One region of the Shewanella sp. cp20 genome, then DNA from elsewhere that is predicted to be linked to it. Evidence: predicted binding sites of a transcription regulator. Region 1 holds the regulator's gene; each other region holds the start of a gene.
What was found. The regulator sigma-54, encoded in region 1, starts transcription at its own class of promoters, with help from an activator protein. The targets are predictions, from matches to a motif close to GTTGGCACGNNNNTNGNNT.
Positions count from the first base shown of each region.

Region 1 (5,448 bases):
GCCACGGGGATCCCCTCAAGATCGTCGTTCATGATCTCTCGCACCGAGGCATTAGGATCGCAGGTGAGCAGGTCGGTAATGCGTACGCCGCCCAGCAGGCTGTCGCGCTTGTCCACCACATACAGGGTATCTGTGGCGTCGGGCAATTCGCCGCGGATCCTCAGATAACGCAGAATCACATCTATGGTGACATCGGGCCGCACTGTCACAGTATCTGTGTTCATGATACTGCCGGCGGTATCTTCCGGATAGGAGAGCGCCTGCTCCACCCTGGCCCTGTCTTGCGCCGTCATCGACTGCAACACCTGGTTGAAGACGCTGTCGGGCAGGCTACGCAGTATGTAGGCCAGATCGTCGGTATCCATGCCTTTGGCCGCCTTGGCGACCCGCTCGGGACTCATCTGGGTGATCAGGGTATCTTTGAGCTCTTCACCCAGCTCGTCGAGGATCTCCCCCGTGTGCTGCTGGTCGATCAGCTGCCAGAGCACCTGACGGGTGCGCGGCGGCGAAGATTCCAGGATGAAGGCGATATCGGAGGCGGCCATGTCGTGCAGCATGCTGCGCACATGGACAAACATGCCGCTGCCTAAGGCTTGAGTCAGCTGATTAAGGCGTTGATCTGTGGTCTCACTATCTAACACTTCGATCGGCATAGCTCCTCCTTTGGCTGTTGGTTGAACGGCATGGGTGGTAGGCTTGTAAGTCTATGATAAGTATAGGACGAAATTAAGCTGGTACCGGAAAGCGAGCCGATTATACGGCCTCATCGAATTTGGCGTCAATAAGGGCGCTGATGGCATCTAGGGCCGCTTGGGCATCTTTGCCTTCGCTGGTGATGGTGATGGTTTTACCCATGCCGGTCTCGAGCATCAGGAGGCCGAGTACGCTGGCGGCGGAGGCCTGTTTATCGCCCTGAATTAGGGTGACCTCGGCGTCGAACTTGGCGGCGAGTACCGCCAGCTTGGTCGCCGCCCTGGCGTGTAGCCCCAGTTTGTTGCAGATGGTCAGCTGGCGAGCCAACTTAGTCATGCTTTAGCTCTCTGTGGCGAGCCTGCACCTTATGCTGGCCCTTGTTAAACAGCTTGGCGAGCTGGTCGGTCACATAGACAGACCTGTGCTGACCGCCGGTGCAGCCGATGGCGATGGTGAGGTAACTGCGGTTGTTGCGCTCGAGGTGAGGCAACCAGGTCTCCAGCAGGTTTTCGATCTGCCAGATGAACTTGTTGACCAGTGGCTGCTGACTGAGAAACTGCTGCACAGGCTCGTCCAGGCCGGTTAAGGGCCTCAGCTCTGGCTCCCAGTGGGGGTTTGGCAGGAAGCGTACGTCGAACATGAAGTCGGCTTCGCTTGGCATGCCATATTTAAAGCCGAAAGATTCGAAGTTGATCACCAACTCTTTATCCACAGTGCCTAGCAGGATCTCGCGAACCTTGTCGCTTAGCTCATAGATGTTGAGGTTGGAGGTATCTATGTAGTGATCCACCAGTTTAGCGATGGGATCCAGTAACTTACCTTCGAGCTGTATCGCCTCCTTGAGGGAGACCTTAGAGCGTGACAGCGGGTGTAGTCTGCGGGTCTCGCTATAGCGCTTGAGCAGCACACTGTCGCTGGAGTTGAGGAAGAAACTTAAGATTTCGGTATCTTTGGGAAGCTTGGCCAGCTGCTTTTCCAGCTGGATCTCTTCGCTCGGCATATTACGCACGTCGACACTGATGGCCACGAGATCGTTGCGTCCCTTGAGCTGCTCTAGCAGGGATTCCATCATCTGCAATGGCAGATTATCGACACAGTAATAGCCTAGATCTTCTAAGACCCTAAGCGCGACGGATTTTCCCGATCCTGAGCGTCCTGATACCAAAACCAATTTCATTGGGTGATCACCTGATAGAGTTCGGATTCATCTTGGGTCTTTCTTAGCTGCTTAATGATCGCCTTATCATTGAGCTTCTCGGCCATGGCGGCCAGGGTGCTAAGATGTTGCTCGCATTGATCTGCGGGCACTAATAATGCAAAAAGGATATCGACGGGCTGATTGTCAATGGCATCGAATGCGATTGGTTCAGCACATTTAACCAGTACGGCCACGGGTTGATCTATGTTGGTCAGCCGCCCGTGAGGAATCGCGATACCATTGCCTATACCTGTGCTGCCCATTTTCTCTCGAGCCAGAAGGCTTTCAAAAATTTCTTGAGAGGAGAGGGTAGGGTACTGGACAGCGGCTAAGTCGCTGATAAGCTCCAGTACCTTTTTCTTACTGCCCGGAGTGGCGCAGGTGGTGCACTCCGGCCGCAGGATGGTACTCAGTTCCATCGTTAATGTTTAGTAAGCTTCTCTTTGTGTTTAATGACCTGACGATCGAGTTTGTCAATCAGGGAGTCTATCGCGGCATACATGTCCGCATGTTCGGATGTTGCGAACACTTCTCCGCCGCGGAGATGTAACTTTGCCTCAACCTTCTGTTGCAACTTTTCGACATTTAATACAACGTGCACATTATTGATCTGATCGAAATGACGTTCAAGCTTTGTGAATTTCTCTTCGATGTAGCTTCGTAGAGATTGGGTGATCTCGATATGGTGCCCAGTCAGGTTTATTTGCATAAAGATAGTCCTCCAGTTTCCAGGTTTGTTTTATAAGCTCTTGCGCTGATTCGACGGCGGTATCAGCATCGCTTCGCGATACTTGGCAATGGTGCGTCTAGCTACCTTGATACCCTGTTCGGCCAAGAGTTGAGCCATCTTGCTGTCGCTCAATGGCTTTTTCTGGTTTTCCGCAGCAACCAGCTTCTTGATGAAGGCGCGTATTGCTGTTGAAGAGCACTCTCCGCCATCGTCGGTACCGACGTGACTGGAGAAGAAGTATTTGAGTTCGAAGATCCCTCTCGGGGTATGCATATATTTTTGTGTGGTCACACGCGAGATGGTGGACTCGTGCATCTCCACCGCCTCGGCAATGTCGTTCAGTACCATGGGCTTCATCGCCTCTTCGCCAAATTCGAAGAAGCCTTGTTGGAAGTCGACGATACAGTTGGTCACCTTGAGCAGGGTCTCGTTGCGGCTCTCCAGGCTCTTGAGGAACCATTTGGCTTCCTGCAGGTGGCCACGAATAAACTGGCCATCAGCCTGGCTCTTGGTGCTGCGCGCCATGGCGGCATACTGCTGATTGACGTTGATCTTGGGCATGCTGTCGGGATTGAGCTCGACCACCCAGCGTCCCTTCTTCTTGGTGACAGTCACATCCGGGATCACATACTCGTCGCGGCTGGCGGTGATGGCGAGGCCGGGACGGGGGTTGAGTGTCTGGATCAGGGCGATGGCATCTCTTAGGTCATCTTCTTTGAGTTTGGTCTTGCGCATCAGCAGACGGAAGTCGCGGCCGGCGATGAGATCCAGATGTTCCTTGATCAGCATGCGGGCATTGGCGATATGCGGCGTGTCGTCGCTGTATTGGGCGAGCTGAATCGTCAGGCATTCGCTGAGATCCCTTGCCGCCACGCCGATGGGATCGAAGTGTTGTACCCGCTTGAGAACAGCCTCGACCTCGTCGAGTTCGATCTCAGGATCGCCCATGGCCTCGAGAATATCTTCACAGGTCTGGGTCAGGTAACCACGCTCGTCGATGGCATCTATGATGGCGGTGGCGATGGCCAGATCGTTATCGGAAAAGGGGGTCAGGTTCTTCTGCCATTCAAGGTGTTCATACAGGCCTTCGCTGGTTTCACCCTGAAAAGGCATGTCGTCGTCACGCATGGCGCCCGAGCTGGAGTTGGGCGAGGCGGTATAGACCTCGTCCCAGGTGGTATCGACCGGTAGCTCGTCTGGCATGGAGTCCTGGGTCAGGGCGTCAGAGGTCTCGACACCTGAATTATCCTGGCTCGAATCCAGCTCTATCTTGTCGTCGTACTTGGTGTCGAAGTTGTCGCTGACGGCATCATCTTGCAGCTCGACGTTGGCGCTCTCCTGCTCTTCGTCCAACTCCAGTAGCGGGTTAGATTCTAATGCCTGCTGGATCTCCTGCTGCAACTCTAATGACGACAACTGCAACAGACGAATGGCCTGTTGTAGCTGGGGCGTCATGGTGAGATGCTGACCCATTTTGAGCTGAAGTGACGCTTTCATCGTACTGCTATTCCCTTGTTTCTAATTATAAAATGAGAAAGCTCTGGCTATATGTGCCGGACAAATATATCGAATAGTCGCTAAGGCCACAATCTAAGATAGGTTTTTCTGTGTGGCCCCGTTATAAGATTAACTATAGCTTGAATTGTTCACCTAAGTACACTGCTCGTACTTGCTGGTTGTCTAAGATTTCGGCGGGTGTGCCTTCGGCGATCAGATTACCATGGCTGACGATATAGGCTTTCTCACAGACATCTAGTGTTTCGCGCACATTATGGTCGGTGATCAACACCCCCAGGCCACGATTCTTGAGCTGTTCGATGATCTTCTTGATGTCGATGACCGAGATGGGATCGACCCCGGCGAAAGGCTCGTCGAGAAGAATAAATTTAGGGTTGGCGGCCAGCGCCCTGGCGATCTCTACTCGGCGACGTTCACCGCCAGAGAGTGCCATGCCGTGGCTGTCACGGATGTGGGTGATATGGAACTCTTCCAGCAGGTGTTCCAGTTCCTCTTCGCGGCCGTCGTTGTTCAGGTCGCTGCGGGTCTGCAGCACGGCCATGATGTTGTCGCGTACCGAGAGCTTACGAAAGATGCTGGCTTCCTGAGGCAGATAACCTATGCCCTTGCGGGCGCGCAGATGCATGGGATCCAGCGTCAGGTCGTCATCGTCAATAAAGATGCGGCCCTTGTCGCTCTGCACCAATCCGACGACCATGTAGAAGGTGGTGGTCTTGCCGGCGCCGTTTGGCCCCAGCAGGCCGACGATCTGCCCGGTCTTGACCGTGAGGCTCACGTCTTGGACAACGGCACGACTCTTATAGCTCTTGGCGAGGTTCTCCGCCTTCAAGGTTAGGTGTGTCATTGTTTTTCCTGTTTGGGCTGTTCGGGTTTCTGTTCTGGCTGGATCTGCTCCTGATAGTTCTCAGGCTGAATGATGGTGATCACTCTGTCTTTGCCGCTGCTCTCGGCGATCAGCTGTTGCTGCTCTATGTTGTAGCGGATCTGCGAGCCTGTGACCTGGCTGCCTTCCTGTTCCAGGGTGGCGTCGCCGATCAGTGTCAGGGTGCGGCTGGACAGCTCGTAGCGTATCTCCTTGGCGCTTGCAGATGCTGGGCGGCCATCTTCCATCACCTGAGTGTAGGTGGCTGGGTTGCCGGTGGCGATGAGGATCTTGCCGCTATTCTTCTCTTTGCTGAAGGCGCGCAGCTCACTGGCCAAAATCTTGATTGAGCCTTGTGTGACTTCTACCGGACCGTGGAAGATGATCTGGTTGTTCTTGATGTCGGCCTCCTGGCTGGCGGCAGAGATCTTAACCTCTTGCAGCAGG
Region 1 covers NZ_JPII01000026.1:2,894-8,341, forward strand. Annotated here, with positions in the region: gene mgtE (magnesium transporter) at 1-653, opposite strand, end outside; gene DB48_RS08830 (HPr family phosphocarrier protein) at 754-1,029, opposite strand; gene rapZ (RNase adapter RapZ) at 1,022-1,870, opposite strand; gene ptsN (PTS IIA-like nitrogen regulatory protein PtsN) at 1,867-2,310, opposite strand; gene hpf (ribosome hibernation promoting factor) at 2,313-2,600, opposite strand; gene DB48_RS08850 (RNA polymerase factor sigma-54) at 2,631-4,118, opposite strand; gene lptB (LPS export ABC transporter ATP-binding protein) at 4,252-4,983, opposite strand; gene lptA (lipopolysaccharide transport periplasmic protein LptA) at 4,980-5,448, opposite strand, start outside.

Region 2 (5,448 bases), on a different contig from region 1:
TTGATCTCCTGGAGTTGTTCCTCCACCTGAGGGCTGCGGCACTGGCTGTCGAGTCCCTTGGAGAGCAGGTTGACCTGGATCTTAAGAAACGACAGCAGCTGACCCAGGGAGTCGTGCAGCTCACGGGCGATCACGCCGCGCTCTTCCATCAGCGCCAGCTGTTGGCGCTGTTCGCCAGCGTTATAGATGACGATAGAGCGGGCCAACATGATGGCGAAGTTCTCAAACAGGGGGTGATTGATCTCGCCCAGGGAGGTGACCTCGAGATAGCCCAGCTCATTGTCGGCAAACTTCAGCGGGAAGCGTGTCTGGCTCAGCGAGGCAATCGGCCAGCCGCCATCGGCATCTATGTAGAGCTTCTCCTTGTCGTCCTGGGCGATCACTAGCCTGAGGAAGCTATGGGGTTCATGGGCCCTGAGTTGATTCAGTGCCTGTTTCAGGGTGCTGATCTCCAGCTTGCCCGAATGCAGCATCACCAGGTTGTCATAGAGGAGTTTCAACTCGTTGTTGGCGCGGGTGAGGGCGAAGGTCTTCTCTTTAACCTGATTTTCCAGATTGTTATATAGGGTCGACAGCTCCCTGGCGCTGGTGGCTAGGGCGTTGCTCAGCGAGCTGAGCTCAACATATTCACTGTCTGGCATGGTGACATCGAACTCGCCTTTAGAGATGGTGTTGGCCGACTCCATCAACTGATTGAGCGGCTTGACCACCTTGCGCTTGGTAAAGCGCACGGCGAAGAAGGCAATCAACAGCATCAGCCCCAGGCCGCTGATCTGGCTGGCGGCCAGCAGCTTGAGCTTGAAGGCGGCAAACTCTTCAGTCTCCAGCACGAAGAGATCTATGGTGTCGACGAAATCCTTGAGGGCGGAGACATAGAGGCGGGAGTTCTCCTCTTCGATATATTGCTTCATTACCTGCCACTTCTCGATAACCAGTAGATATTGGGAGGCGAGATCATCCGGGGTCATCCAATCGAGCGAGCGTTTCAGGGCATCCGAGTGGAGTGTGGCCTCAAACTCCTTAATTTTCTCGTCGGCTTCCTCGCTGCCCGAGTTGGCATAGAACATCAGGCGGTAACTTTGCATACGCAGAGAGCCAGAGGCGTTGATGGCTCTGGCATCTCCCAGGCTATAAGCCAAATTAGCTATGGCGAAGGTGGCAAGTCCACTGGAAAGTAAAATTAAGGCCAGCATTAACCTTAAGATGGTGGAGGTAAGACTACCTTTCTTCATGTATTAGAACTCATTAAATAATAGGGAAAAATCGGAAATTTGGACTATCATACTTGTTTAGCAATCGCTGATAAAATTAACAATGTGGTAAAAATGTGACCAACAACACATTCACATTATGATCTGCCTCAAGTTTTAACCCGGATACCCCATAAGGGGTATATTTTTAACGGGGTTAAGGGACTAACTTTGGCCCTGGAGATGTTGTGGTTTTAAAGACTACTATAAAAAAGTAACACGGAGATGAGATGGTGAGAACATTAACAACAAAAACCTTTGCACTGAGTGCTTTGGTCGCCGCAGGCCTGATGGCTACCGGCGTTATGGCAAGCGACAAGACCGAGCCACGCAATGAAGTCTACAAAGACAAGTTTTCAAAGCAGTACAACAGCTGGCATGACACTGCCGAAAGCAAAGAAGTTGTCGATATGCTTGAAGAGGTTCCTAGCCTAGTCGTATTGTGGGCAGGTTATGGTTTCGCGAAAGATTACAATGCGCCACGTGGTCACATGTATGCGGTAACTGACGTACGCAATACACTACGTACCGGTGCGCCTAAGTCTGCCGAAGATGGTCCAATGCCGATGGCATGTTGGTCTTGTAAGAGCCCAGACGTACCGCGCGTTATCGAAGAGCAGGGCGAAGATGGCTACTTCACTGGTAAGTGGTACAAAGGCGGCGCCGAAATCGTTAACACTATCGGTTGTTCAGACTGTCACGAGAAAGGCTCTTCTAAGCTACGCATGTCACGTCCATTCGCCGAGCGCGCAATGGCTACACTAGGCACACCGTTTGACAAGGCTTCTAAGAAAGACAAGCAGTCTATGGTTTGTGGCCAGTGTCACGTAGAGTACTACTTCGAGAAGACCAAAGATCGTAAGGGCTTCGTGAAATTCCCATGGGATATGGGTACAACTGTTGAGCAGATGGAAGTCTACTACGACAACATGGAGTTCAAAGACTGGACACATGCTGTTTCTAAGACGCCTATGCTGAAAGCACAGCACCCAGGTTATGAAACTTGGCAGCTGGGTGTACACGGTAAGAACAATGTGACCTGTACCGACTGTCACATGCCTAAAGTGAAGAATGCTGAAGGCCGTAAGTTTACAGACCATAAGGTAGGTAATCCATTCGATCGCTTCGAAGAGACTTGTGCGACTTGTCATACTCAAAGCAAAGAGTTCATGGTTAACCTAACTAAAGAACGTAAAGCGAAGGTCGCTGACCTTAAAGCACGAGCTGAATCTCAGTTAGTTAAAGCACACTTCGAAGCTAAAGCCGCTTGGGATGCCGGTGCAACCGAAGCTGAAATGAAGCCTATCTTAATGGATATCCGTCATTCACAATGGCGCTGGGACTATGCAACTGCCTCTCACGGTGTTGCGGCTCACGCGGCTGATGAAGCACTGCGTATATTAGGTACCTCGGTAGATAAGGCTGGTGATGCTCGTGTTAAGCTTGCTCAGCTGCTAGCGAAGAAAGGTGTCAAGCAACCTATCGCCTTCCCTGATGTCTCTACCAAGGCTAAGGCACAAGCTGCGCTGGGTATGGATATGAAGAAGTTGAATGGCGACAAGGAAGAGTTCAAGAAGACTGTACTTCCTAAGTGGGATGCCGAAGCTAAGAAGCGCGAAGCAACTTACTAATTTCTCCCCCCTGCATAGTAAAAGCCCCGGTTATCCGGGGCTTTTTTATGTCTGATCTTATTTAATCATCTTCAATAAGGCCTTGAACCTGTCGCCGTTGGCCTCAGCCTGCAGCTCGAACAGTAGAGATTCGCTGTTGGTCAACAGCGCGCCGTGCTGCGCCATTATCTCGCTGCCCAAGATCTTATTGGCTTGTGTTCGCGAGGAGACGGCGTCTGTCACCAGGTGCACCTCGTAACTGTTATCCAGCAGATCCCGGCAGGTCTGATAGACGCAGATATGGGTCTCTATACCGGCGAGCAGCACCTTGGGCCTGTCATACTGGCGCAATGCCTGTCTGAAGGGCTCGGCCTGCCAGGCGCTAAAAGTTGCCTTGGCGATAGGCTGATAGTGAGGCGCAAGTAGCTCAGCTAACGCCGGGCTGGTGGCGCCTAGCTTATCGGGGAGTTGTTCGAGCCAGATGACTGGGATCTCAAACAGCTCGGCCGCCTTGATCAGTGTGATAAGCCGGGCTTCAAGTTCCTCGGCTTGGTGCATCAGGGTAGCCAGCTTTCCTTGAACATCGACGATGATCAGCACACATTTCTGTGGTTTTAACATGGGGCGCTCCTCAATGGGTGGTGACTCCATGATACCCAGATAATCCCCTCTACCAATCCGTCATAAGTCGAATAGTTGGCTGCGCTATTTCTGTGCAGCCAATGCATAGCCGCACCTATTTGGTGCATTTGTATTCAGCCCTAAGTGAGCCTGTATTACTAAGTTTATGAATGTTAAGGGTTTGTAATATTGGCCTGATGATTGAATTGCCTTTGGCATCAGCAAGAATACTAAGATGAGTCGGAGGCGGTAATGAAATTAATCAGCGCAATAATCAAGCCATTCAAACTCGATGATGTGCGAGAAGCCATTGCAGGGTTGGGGATTGAGGGGATGACGGTGACCGAGGTGAAGGGATTCGGACGTCAGAAAGGCCATACTGAGCTCTATCGTGGCGCCGAATACCAGGTAGATTTTCTGCCTAAGGTCAAACTGGATATCGCGACTAAGGCTGAAAATGTCGATCACCTTATCGAGTCCATCGTGGCGGCGGCGCACACGGGCAAGATAGGCGACGGCAAGATTTTTGTGACGGATCTCGATCAGGTGATCCGTATCCGTACCGGCGAACTCGATAACGAAGCACTTTAAGGGGGTAATTCCAATGGAAGAGTTAGTAAAATTAGGTGCGACAGTATCTGAGTTGAGGTTTGCGCTCGACACCTTTTATTTCTTGATCTCAGGCGCGCTGGTGATGTGGATGGCGGCGGGCTTTGCCATGTTGGAAGCGGGCCTGGTTCGCTCTAAGAACACCACAGAGATCTTAACCAAGAACGTCTGTCTCTATTCTATCGCCTGTATCATGTATCTGGTGGTGGGTTACAACATCATGTATGTGGATAACGCCGAGGGCGGCTGGTTACCTTCGTTCGCCAGTCTCATTGGTGCTCAGGCCAGTGATGCCGACCATGCGCTGGAGTCGGATTTCTTCTTCCAGGTGGTGTTTGTGGCGACGGCTATGTCTATCGTCTCTGGCGCCGTTGCCGAGCGTATGAAGCTGTGGGCCTTCCTGATCTTCTCTGTGGTGATGACAGGGCTTATCTATCCAATCGAGGGTAACTGGACCTGGGGCGGCGGTTTCCTCTCAGAGGCGGGATTTGTCGACTTTGCCGGCAGTGGCATAGTGCACATGGCGGGCGCAGCCGCGGCGATCTCAGGCGTCTTGTTGCTCGGCGCTCGTAAGGGCAAGTATGGCCCTAACGGTCAGGTTAACCCTATCCCAGGTTCAAACCTGCCTATGGCTACCCTAGGTATGTTCATTCTGTGGATGGGTTGGTTCGGCTTTAACGGTGGCTCTCAGCTACTGGTGTCTGATGCCGAAAATGCCTCGGCGGTGGCGAAGATCTTCGTCAACACCAACTCTGCAGCCGCGTTCGGCGCCGTCTCAGCCCTGGTGGTCTGTAAGATGGTATGGGGTAAGGCGGATCTGACCATGATCTTAAACGGCGCCTTGGCGGGCCTGGTGGCGATCACCGCCGATCCGCTGTCGCCTTCGCTGCCTCTGGCCGGGGTTATCGGCCTGGTAGCCGGTGGTCTGGTGGTCTTCTCTATCGTGATGTTCGATCGAATCAAGATTGACGATCCTGTCGGCGCGATTTCGGTACACGGTGTTGCCGGTCTGTTTGGTCTGGTGTTAGTGCCACTATCAAATGCCGATGCGACGCTGTTGGGTCAGCTCTATGGTGCGGCTGTTATCTTCGCCTGGGTGTTCTCGGCTTCTTTTGCGGCCTGGTATCTACTCAAGGTCACCATGGGTATCCGTGTCTCTGAAGAGGAAGAGTACAACGGCATGGACGCATCGGATTGTGGTATCGATGCCTATCCTGAGTTTGTCTCGCTCAAGAGCGCCAGCTGATACTCCTCTAGACTAGATAGTCTGATAAACAGGGTCCGTGCCTCATGGTGCGGACCCTGTTTTTTGTATTATGCTATCGACAGGGATGGTGTGAGGAGCGTTAACATGAAGC
Region 2 covers NZ_JPII01000027.1:137,318-142,765, forward strand. Annotated here, with positions in the region: gene narQ (nitrate/nitrite two-component system sensor histidine kinase NarQ) at 1-1,232, opposite strand, end outside; gene nrfA (ammonia-forming nitrite reductase cytochrome c552 subunit) at 1,481-2,881, shown strand; gene DB48_RS10170 (hydrolase) at 2,939-3,481, opposite strand; gene DB48_RS10175 (P-II family nitrogen regulator) at 3,734-4,072, shown strand; gene DB48_RS10180 (ammonium transporter) at 4,086-5,336, shown strand; gene DB48_RS10185 (hypothetical protein) at 5,442-5,448, shown strand, end outside.
Region 2: the regulator sigma-54 is predicted to act here: its motif matches at 3,670-3,688, upstream of DB48_RS10175 (P-II family nitrogen regulator).

Region 3 (5,448 bases), on a different contig from region 1:
CGTAGGCGGTGCCAAAATGCTGACAGTTTTGCGCTCATTTTAAGGTTTCCATTAACTAAATAAGCTCAAAGCAATATCTATGCCCGAGTTGGTGAACCCCAGGTAAAATGCCTGAAGGTTATGAGGTCAGAGCCTATTTTCCTGATGACTTTGCCAAGTTAGCGCGTCAAGCGTGAGAGCAAGTGTAAAATGAGTCGGGCTAAGTTTATGGCATATATATTGCTGAGATATTGCCAATAGGATTGGTTGGCCACAAATATGGCGCAGCCGAGTTGCTATATTGGCCTGGGTCAATATCGAAAACCATGGGACATCATGATGCGAAACGCTTTGATAATATCTTCCCTGTTGCTGTTGGGGGCCTGCGCGGCAAATGAGCCTGCCATGCCAAGCTTGCAGAGCGGCAATAGTTTGCCTGCTAGCTCGTCGGTGATACACCTGACTCAACAGCTGGCAAATGAGTTGGTGCGCCAAAACGATCAGTTGACGCCTAAGCAGCCCTTGCTGGTGGCAACGCCTGTCTTGCTGGACAATCTTAAGTCGACTAACGCCTTGGGACTGCAGATACAGCAAGGACTGATCGCGGCCATGCATGATCATCAGTTTAATCTGGTGGATCTTAATGTGGGCGAGAACGTTAGGGTGACGGACCAAGGCGAATTGCTGCTGACGCGGGACTGGCGCCAATTACCCGCGGATCTGCCGGTTGAACATGTGCTGGTATCGACCATGAGTCTGAAGCCCGATGGGCTGGTGGTAAACAGTCGTATCGTTAATGTTACTAATAATCGTGTGGTGTCTGTGGCAGGGGCGAGCGTCAGCCAGGCCGAGTTGTCTGACTACCTTAGCCTGTCTGAGAAGGTGGTCGCCCATGACGGCAAGCTGATCCGTTATAACAGTCAGGGTCAGGCAGATGTACAGATTAAGGGAGTCAAGCAATGAGATATTTAATTGTGGTGTTGCTGCTCGTCCTGAGTGGCTGTGCGTCTCAAGACAGGTACATTCAATGGGAAACCCAGGCGCCAGAAAGTTTTCCTAAATTGACGGCTATCGGCTACGCGCCGCTGGCGACTCAGCCGGCCAAAGAGGCGTCGCAGCGAGTGTTGATGGCGATGCAGGCATCGAAAATCGCCGCCTATCGTGAGCTGGCAGAGCAGGTTTATGGCCAGCAGCTATCGGCATCCAGTAGTGTGAAGGATTGGATGCTGTCCGATGACAGCATTCAGGCGTCGGTGAGCGGGGTGATCCGCGGTGCAAAAGTGGTAAAGAGCTATCCGGTTGGAGAGCATTATGTGACCGAGCTGGAGCTCGACTTCCAGCAGGTATGGGCCTTATACCAACAGCAGCATCGACCGCAGACGGTGAAGGAAGTGACCTATTTCTAGGGCCTGTTGATCTTTTCCGTTTGTTTTTGCAGCAGTTTGAAGGTGATTTATACAAGGCAGAGCCTGTGTCGTGTAGCCTTCTACACAAACTGGCGATAACGCCGTAGAAATGGCCTACAAACGCTGCCCAACGGGTTCATCTAAACGCGCGCTGCACTTTGTTGTTCGCCATTCACATAGAGTAACTATGCTTCATGGCTCTCGCCTCGCGCAAAACGCGTTTAGATTGAACAAAAATTAAACTTGAAAGAGCAACTGGCCCTATTCGCCAGCAATAAAAAAGCCTCTGTTAAAGAGGCTTTTTTTATGTCTATAGATTGCTTTTAAGGGATGGCTAGGCCTTTAGATTATTGCCGAGCGTCGAGATGGTCGAGGTCTTGCCCTTGCCGTCATAGGTGAGGCTATTGGCGTTACGACTGGCCTGAAGGGCCTGGGAGAAACGATTGACGCTGGCCATGCTGTGCTCGATAAGCGCGGCATTTTGCTCGTTAAGCTGTTTACACTCCGCTAATGCCTGCTTGGCGTTGTCGACCTGGGCAATAAGCTGGGGCTCCTGAGTGAGCCTAGGGAGTTCAGGATGCGCAGCTAATTCGGTATCACCTAGTTTGATCTCATTTAACAATTGGGCCTTTTCACTGGCGAGACGCAGCAACTGATCCGCATCTTGTGCGATCAGCGCATCCTTCTCTGCCGTGATGGTCTGCTTTAAGCTGTCCAGTAACTTGTGTTGATTGGCGATGATATCGATTATCTGCGTCATAACGAATTAGTTAAGATCCTGAAGTTCCTTCTCAAACTGCGCGATATTAGTGGCGAGTTTGTCGGCATCTATCTTATAGCGTCCCTCGGCAATCGCGGCCTTAATCTGTTCGACCTTCTTGATATCGATTTCAGGAATGTCATTTAACTTGGCCTGGGCGCTTTGTAGTTGCTGTGCCTGAGAGGTGATAGAGACTGAGTCGCTCTTCACCGTCTGTGATGGAGCGTTAGTGGCAGCAGTCGCACCTTTGTGCTGCGAGGCTTTCGCGCTGGCATTGCCAACCCGGTTGTTAGTGTTTGTATTTACGTGCTTAATATCTATAGGCATTGTGGGGTCCAACTTACATAAATGAGATCAACATACTTGTCTATCGGCACTCATGGTCAAAGCTTTAGGATAAAGTTTCAAAAAACAGTATAAATTTTTGCGCGTCAAAGGTCATCAGGATCACATCCTGACTTCCACTTCGCCAATGCCTGTCACGTGTGCATCAACTGTCTTGTTAGAGCGGCTATTGCGCACCCGTATCTTATCGCCAAGGTTACCATCTTTTAACGCTTCACCGTTGGTTTTTATCTCGAAATTATCGGATCGCGCATAGATGGCAACGATATCTCCCTTGCAGACAAAGCAGAGGTTACCGGCAAACAGAGGCTGATTGGCTGGGATTCTTCGCTTCACCCGGGTGCCAGTCACCGCCGCTGGGTCATCAAATTGCTGGCCCCTGAGCTGGTTCTGCTCGACATAGTCGAGACGTATTTGATCCAGCTCGATGAGACCGCCGGGCCCCAAGGTCTGATTGGCGACCACCACAGGGAAGAGCACCTCGACACGAACCGAAATATAGATCTGCCAGGGGTAGTCGAGATCTGGGCTATCGCAGCTGATCTTGACTGTGTTGTTTTTACTGATGGCTCGGTCGCTGGCGATTTCCGCCTTAGGCTCACCCAAACAGGCGGGGGGCTTTAGCCGGGTATCCAGGCTTTGGGGGGTAATAATGACCTTGGCGTCCTGGGGTAAGATAATTTTTTCCTGTACTACCTCTGTAGCTAATCGCGCTATGGTCGATACAGAGGGGACACTGGTCGTCTCCGCCGCCTTTAAGGGCAGAGAGATGAGTAACAAAAACAGAAAATATGCAAAATTTACTTTCATAATGAATTGACTAGCTTGATTAGCCAGATTACACCTATACTTCGTTTGAAGCGCCAAGGCTTTGCCATTTTTTTGTGAGAAATGAGTGTCATAAATTTGACAAAGTAAAGGTCTGGTTGTCATATAACTAGATAAAGCAATTAGTATGCCTATACTCATATTTATCATGGGAACGGCTTCGCATTCACCCGACAACAGGGCAAAGGCATTATGTCGAGTATTCTTGAATCAGTTAACAAACGCACCCAACTCGTAGGACAAAACCGCTTAGAACTATTGCTGTTTAAATTAAACGGGCGGCAACGGTTTGGTATTAACGTATTTAAGGTGAAAGAGGTACTGCAGTGCCCGCCGCTGACCGGTCTGCCTAAGCTTAATCCTTTTGTGAGAGGCGTGGCCCATATTCGCGGCCAGACGATTTCGGTGATCGACCTTAGTGCGGCTACCGGCGGTAGACCGATTGAAGATACCGAAGGTTGTTTCATCATCATCTCAGAGTACAACCGCAGTGTGCAGGGCTTCCTAGTTAAGTCGGTCGAGCGCATCATCAACATGAATTGGGAAGCCATCATGCCGCCGCCACAAGGGGCGGGCCGATACTCTTACCTGACCGCCGTGACCGAGATTGAAGGCGAGTTGGTGGAGATTCTCGATGTCGAGAAGATCCTCGATGAGATCTCGCCGGTCAAGACCCAGATCAGTCAAGAGGTCGACGAGCAGCTGACCATAGACAGGGAGCGTCATTATCACATCATGGTGATCGACGACTCGGCCGTGGCGCGCAAGCAGATTATTCGTGCCCTCGAATCATTGAGTCTGCAGATAGATACCGCTAAAGATGGTCGTGAGGCGTTAGAGAAACTGGTGACAGTCGCTGCCGAGATGGATAACGTGGCCCATGAGATCCCTCTGATCATTTCTGATATCGAGATGCCAGAGATGGATGGCTATACCCTGACGGCTGAGATCCGCGACAACCCGAAATTGAAAGACATTAAGGTGGTGTTACATACTTCGCTTAGCGGCGTATTTAACCAGGCCATGGTCGAGAAGGTGGGTGCCAATGACTTTATCGCGAAATTTAATCCTGATGAATTAGCGGCAGCGGTGAATAAACATCTTAGTTTGTAATTTGTACTAAGTTGGGCCTGAGCCTAAATTTGGTAAGTTTAGGCTTGTATCAGTGAGTTAGCTAATGTATAACGCTGACCTCTGCAACGCTTGCTATAGTGTATGTTGTAGCCTGTTTTCTTTTTTGATATTGGGATATCAAGGTGCCGAATAAATCACTTGCCGAAGCCGAGTACAACCAATTTAAATTATTTCTGGAACAACACAGCGGTATTGTGTTGGGCGACAATAAGCAATATTTGGTTCGTAGTCGACTCGCGCCTCTGATGGGGAAATATAATCTTCCCTCATTATCTGAAGTGGTTAAACATTCGATGAAGCCCACCGAGCGGCAACTTCGTGCCGAGGTGATCGACGCCATGACCACCAACGAGACCCTGTGGTTTCGCGATCGCTATCCCTTCGAGCTGTTAGCCAATAACCTCTTGCCCGAATATGCCCGCTTGGGGCGTCCGCTGAAGATCTGGTCGGCCGCCTGTTCCTCGGGGCAGGAACCCTATTCGTTGGCCATGACTATCTTGGAATACCAGCAGCGTAAGCCTGGTGCCTTGCCCGGCAGCGCGACTATTCTGGCAACGGATCTGTCACCCTCAATGCTAGAGCGCTGTAAGGTTGCCGAATATGACAACCTTGCCCTGGGCCGTGGCTTGTCCGATGAGCGCAAACGTCAGTTTTTTGAACCCACGGGCACTGGCTCCATGGTGGTGAAGCCCAACGTCAAGCGTCTGGTGAATTTCAGGGCGCACAACCTGCTCGAGAGCTATACCTTGCTGGGTAAGTTCGACATCATTTTCTGTCGTAACGTGCTTATCTATTTTGCCCCAGAGGCAAAGGCCAAGATACTGCGGCAATTTGCTGCCGCCCTTAATCCCAAGGGCATACTGTTTCTGGGGGCATCCGAGTCGATTGCCGGTTTGACCGACGAGTTTGACATGGTCAGGTGTAATCCGGGTATCTATTACCAGAAGCGGACCTGATGCACTTGCTAGGGTGCAAGTTTAGCCAGTTAAAGTGCTA
Region 3 covers NZ_JPII01000030.1:49,935-55,382, forward strand. Annotated here, with positions in the region: gene DB48_RS12535 (FlgO family outer membrane protein) at 385-942, shown strand; gene DB48_RS12540 (LPP20 family lipoprotein) at 939-1,385, shown strand; gene DB48_RS12545 (flagella synthesis protein FlgN) at 1,720-2,145, opposite strand; gene flgM (flagellar biosynthesis anti-sigma factor FlgM) at 2,152-2,472, opposite strand; gene flgA (flagellar basal body P-ring formation chaperone FlgA) at 2,593-3,300, opposite strand; gene DB48_RS12560 (chemotaxis protein CheV) at 3,511-4,431, shown strand; gene DB48_RS12565 (CheR family methyltransferase) at 4,569-5,408, shown strand.
Region 3: the regulator sigma-54 is predicted to act here: its motif matches at 3,435-3,453, upstream of flgA (flagellar basal body P-ring formation chaperone FlgA).

Region 4 (5,448 bases), on a different contig from region 1:
GAAGGCTTTGCTCAGGGCCAAGCAGCCGGTATGGCTAAAGGGCTGGAAGAGGGGCGACTCCAAGGATTAGAGCAGGGGCATGAGGAAGGTTATCGTCAAGGCGAAGCTCAGGGAATGGAGGCCGGCCTTACCGAGGCGAAACAGACGATTGCTCAATTTGAAGCCTTGATGCAGCAGCTATCAATGCCACTCTCATTGCTCGATACCGAAATCGAACAAGCCTTGGTACAACTGAGCATGACGCTGGCCAAGGCGGTGATCGGCCATGAGTTAAAGACACACCCCGAACATATTCTGGCGGCCCTGCGTCAAGGCGTCGACGCGCTGCCGCTCAAAGAGGAGGGGGCCCATCTGCGTCTGCACCCCGACGATCTGGCGATTGTCGAGCGACTCTATGAGAGTGCCCAGCTGACGAGAAACCGATGGGAATTAGAGGCTGACCCCACCTTGAGCCGCGGCGAATGCATAGTGAGCAACAGCCGTAGCCGGGTCGACATGGGCCTTGAGCATAGAATAAAAGCCGTATTCGATAAGCTGGTTGCCAGTGAAGAACGCCTGGAGCAGCAGAGGTTGCAACAGCTTGCCGCCATGGAGAAGGTCCCCGAGCCTCAATCCCATCATGGTGAGGCAGTACAGGGCGGCCATAAGGTGACAGATAGCCAGGAAACTAATACCCAGGAAACTAATACCGAGGAAACTAAAAGCCAGGCCGCTGTCGATACCTCGACACAGGTAGAGCAGGGCGAACAGCCAATACCTGGTGATGCACCGCAAGAGACGAGCCCAGATGAAGACACGTCAAAGCCGACTACTTGATAAGCTAAGACACCATACCCAGGCGGTCGCGCCATTTATGCCCGAGGCGTCGGGCCAGCTGGTGCGCGTGGTGGGTCTCACCCTGGAGGCCACCGGTTGCAAGGCGCCCGTGGGGAGCCTGTGCAGCATAGCCACCATGGCAGGGGATCTGATCGCCGAGGTAATAGGCTTTGACGACAAGCTACTCTATCTGATGCCCATCGAGGAACTCAGTGGGGTGATGCCTGGCGCCAAGGTGACGCCACTGGGTGAGCAGACCGGGCTGAATGTCGGCATGGGCCTGCTTGGCCGCGTGCTTGACGGTAATGGCGCGCCGATAGATGGCCTGGGCCAGCTGCATACCGATCAGAGAGCCACTCGCCACGCCACCATGTTAAACCCCCTGGCGCGCCGCGCCATCAGCGAACCTTTGGATGTCGGCGTTCGCGCTATCAACGCCATGTTGACCGTGGGTAAGGGCCAGCGTATGGGCCTGTTTGCCGGTTCCGGCGTGGGTAAGAGTGTGCTGCTGGGCATGATGACCCGGGGGACCACGGCCGATGTGATTGTGGTGGGCCTGGTCGGGGAACGTGGCCGAGAGGTCAAAGAATTTATCGAAGAGATCCTGGGGGCCGAGGGACGCGCCCGCAGCGTGGTGGTGGCGGCGCCCGCCGATACCTCTCCGCTGATGCGCTTAAGGGCCTGTGAGACCTCGACCCGCATCGCCGAGTACTTTCGTGACCTGGGTTATAACGTGCTGCTCTTGATGGACAGCCTGACCCGTTACGCCCAGGCGCAGCGTGAGATCGCTCTGGCGGTCGGTGAGCCACCTGCGACTAAAGGTTATCCGCCTTCTGTATTTGCCAAGTTGCCCAAACTGGTGGAGCGCGCCGGTAATGGCGGCGCAGGACAGGGCTCAATTACCGCTTTTTATACCGTGCTTACCGAGGGGGACGATCTGCAAGACCCCATCGCCGATGCGGCGAGGGCGATCCTCGATGGCCACATCGTATTATCGCGGGCGCTAGCCGATTCTGGCCATTATCCCGCCATCGATGTCGAGGCCTCTATCAGCCGTGTGGCACCAATGGTGATCAGCGATGCGCATCTCGAGGCGACGCGGCGGGTGAAGCAGATGTATTCTCTGTATCAACAGAACCGCGATCTTATCTCTATCGGTGCCTATACCCAGGGGAGCGACCCACGTATCGACAACGCCATTCGGCTGCAGCCTGCCATGAATGCCTTCTTGAGGCAGACCATGAAGGAGGCCATCAGCTTCGATTCCAGCGCCTTGATGCTGGGGCAGTTAAGTGCCCAGTGTCAGGTCTAGCCTGGCACTAATCCGAGAGAGAAACTGCCATGGCAAAACATGACCCCTTAGAGACAGTACTCAAGTTAGCCCTCGAGGCAGAGGAAGCTGCGGCGACTCAGCTTCGAGGTGTGCAGCTGACCCTCAACAAGTGCCGGCAGCAGCTCGATGCCCTTCGGCAGTACCGTTTGGACTACATGAAACAGATGGAAGGTAAACAGGGGCAAGTGATTGCCGCCAGTAGCTATCATCAATTTCATCAGTTCATTCGTCAAATCGATGAGGCGATCGACAAGCAGGTATTCGCCGTCGCCGAAACCGACAAGCAGCGTGTGAAGGCGCAGGAATATTGGCAGGGTAAGCAACAAAAGCGCAAGGCGGTCGAGTTGTTGTTGAGCCATAAGGCCGAGGCTAAACAAAAATTCGAGGCTAAACAGGAACAAAAGATGATCGACGAGTTTGCCTCTCAGCAGTTCTTCCGTCAGTCCACTCGTTAACCTTTGCCCTTCCATGAGAGCTGCGGAGGCATTCGCCGCTTTATTTCCCCTTAGGCCTCTCTTATCAAACCGCGTCTTTTTTAACCCTAGTTGTTATTAACTTGGCATTTTTATTGCTAGATTTTGGTTAGTAAGGGCTATTGAGTCCATAGCGATAGCGAATAATTGACGCTCGGGCGGCACGTGAACTTAGCGAGCCCCAAATGAGTGTTGGAGGAAGCATGCCACAGATGACCCAGATACTCCTATCCAATGTCGAGTCCGGCAAAGAGAAAGGCGGGGTGTTGCCCAGTTCGTCCGATGCGACTGCCGAGTCAAAGTCAGAAAACAAAGGTTTTTCAGAGGCTTTGGCTAAGGTAAGCAGTCAGGATGAGAAGAGTTCACCTGCGAAGTCGCGCCCGCAAAACCCGGCCGATAACCTGGCTGCTGGCGATAGCGTCGCCAAGGCCGGTGCTAAGCAAGCTAAGGACTCTGATCAGGACAAAGATAGCGACGATGTCTCCAATGTGCTGGCGCAGATCCAGCTTGCCAACAAGTTAGGGGATGAGGTGGAGTTTGCCGCCGACGGCGTCATTTTGCCGCCGGGTGAAGGTGATGGTGAGTCTTCTGCCGATAACGAGTTGTTTCCTAGCTTGGTAAAGGGGGCTAAGGATAGAGTCGACGCTGAAAAAGAAGTGTTAGAAGGCATAGGCGAGTCACTTAAGCCTGGCGCCGGGGACGATCATATCCAGCCGGTTATCAATCCTAATGGAGTAGGTAGCGAGGCTATCCTAGCGCACCTTCCCGATGAAGCCCTGAATGAGGTGATGGCCCAGACGGGTTTGTCCGAGGATGAATTGATGGCCTTGCCGCCCCAGATGCTCGAGGGGCTTATTCATGGTGTGACAGATAAAGGAAAGCTGGCTCAGGGCCAAGGCAAGGCCATAGAGACAGATGAGGCAAATCTCGCGGCGCTAATAAGTGACGCCAAGCAGTATCTCGCCGCCCTGGCCGGTCAATCGCAAACCCCGGCGGCTTCTTCTCAAGTTGTACCATCACAGACGGCTGGCGGCGCCAGTGACTCTCAAATCAGCCAAACTGGTATTGGTCAGGCAGGTCTTGGTCAAGTTGAGTCTAGCCAAGGGGGCCTAGCCTCTGTTATGAAGGCGAACGGCTTAGATGGTGCGGGCGATGACAAAGGGGCTAAAGCCATATTGGGCGAGGCCAAATTCGGTGAGTCTAAGTTGGGTGAAGCCAAGTTAGGCGAGTCTAAATTTAGTGAAGCCAAGCTAGCCGTCGAGCAGACACAAAACAGCGTTGGCAAACTTGCCGAAGCCCGTGGCGATGCCAAGGGGGCGCAAGAGCTCTTGAGGGAGGCTAACCTCTCCGTTGCCATGTCGTCAAAGGTTGGCGAGATGAGCGATGTTGCACCTGATACTAAGCTTAACGGCTTGTCGCTACAGGGATTGCAAGGGGTAAGAAGCGAGGCCATCCCGCAATATCAGATGTCTATCAAGCCTCAGGGTGAACCTGTGGTTCAGATGCAGGAGATGATCCAAAAGTTCTCCCCCGTGATGCGTCAGCAGCTGGTCGCCATGGTGAGCCAAGGTGTACAACAGGCGGAGATTCGCTTGGACCCACCCGAGCTTGGCCACATGATGGTACGGGTTCAGGTGCAGGGCGATCAGACTCAGGTGCAGTTCCATGTGACTCAGACCCAGACACGGGATCTGGTCGAGCAGGCTATCCCGCGTTTGCGAGAGCTTTTGGCCGAGCAGGGGATGCAGCTGACCGACAGTAATGTCTCCCAAGGCGGTAAAGAGCAGGACGGTAGCGGCGAGCAGGGCGAAGGAGGCGGCCATGGTCTGGCTGAGATGGATGAAATTTCGGCAGAAGAGAGCCTGTTAGTGTCGAATAACGCAACAAGTTATCGTTCGGGTATAGATTATTACGCGTAAGCAGGTAACCTATAGGTTGGTATGATTGCCCAATCGTTTGATATGCGCTAAAAAATCATGACTATGCTGAGTGTAAGCCGAGCGTGATAGGGATAAGAGATGGCGGAAGAAGAATCGTTAGAACTTGAAGAAAATGTAGAGCCTAAGAGTAAGAAGAAGCTCATTATCTTCGCGGCTGTAGGGGCACTCTTGGTGATCTTGCTGGGCGTGGGGGCCTGGTTGTTCTTATCGGGCGATGAGCCGAGCGATGATGGAATGGCCGAAGGGGAGCAAACCGAGCAGAGCGAGCCGGCAAATAGCCGTGAAGCCTTCTATGTGGGGATGCCAAGGCCCTTCCTGTTTAACCTGCCGGGACAGAATCGCTCCCGTCTGGTGGAGATCAAGGTGCAGCTCATGGTCCGGGGCTCAGACGATGATGTGTTGATCAAGAAGCATATTCCGCTGATTGAAGATGCTCTGCTGACCACCTTTAGTAGCGCCGATGTGCAGAAGCTCAGCTCCCTTGCCGGTAAAGACGAGTTGCGACAATTGGCGCTGCTGAATGTGCAAAATACCCTGCAACCGGTGACCGGACGTAAAGTGGTTGAGAAGGTGCTGTTTACCGGTTTCGTGATGCAGTAATGCCGGTATTCTGTAAGCTAACAAGTATGATAGGACGATATTGTGAGTGATCTATTAAGCCAAGACGAGATTGATGCGCTACTTCATGGTGTCGACGACGTCGAAGAGGAAGAGGTGAGTGACGCGCTCGATGCGCGTGCCTATGACTTTTCATCACAAGATCGTATCGTCCGTGGTCGCATGCCGACCCTGGAGATCGTCAACGAACGTTTTGCGCGTCACCTGAGGATCAGCATGTTCAACATGATGCGCCGTGCGGCCGAGGTGTCGATCAACGGCGTGCAGA
Region 4 covers NZ_JPII01000030.1:78,768-84,215, forward strand. Annotated here, with positions in the region: gene fliH (flagellar assembly protein FliH) at 1-816, shown strand, start outside; gene fliI (flagellar protein export ATPase FliI) at 788-2,128, shown strand; gene fliJ (flagellar export protein FliJ) at 2,158-2,604, shown strand; gene DB48_RS12700 (flagellar hook-length control protein FliK) at 2,826-4,541, shown strand; gene fliL (flagellar basal body-associated protein FliL) at 4,641-5,162, shown strand; gene fliM (flagellar motor switch protein FliM) at 5,205-5,448, shown strand, end outside.
Region 4: the regulator sigma-54 is predicted to act here: its motif matches at 2,705-2,723, upstream of DB48_RS12700 (flagellar hook-length control protein FliK).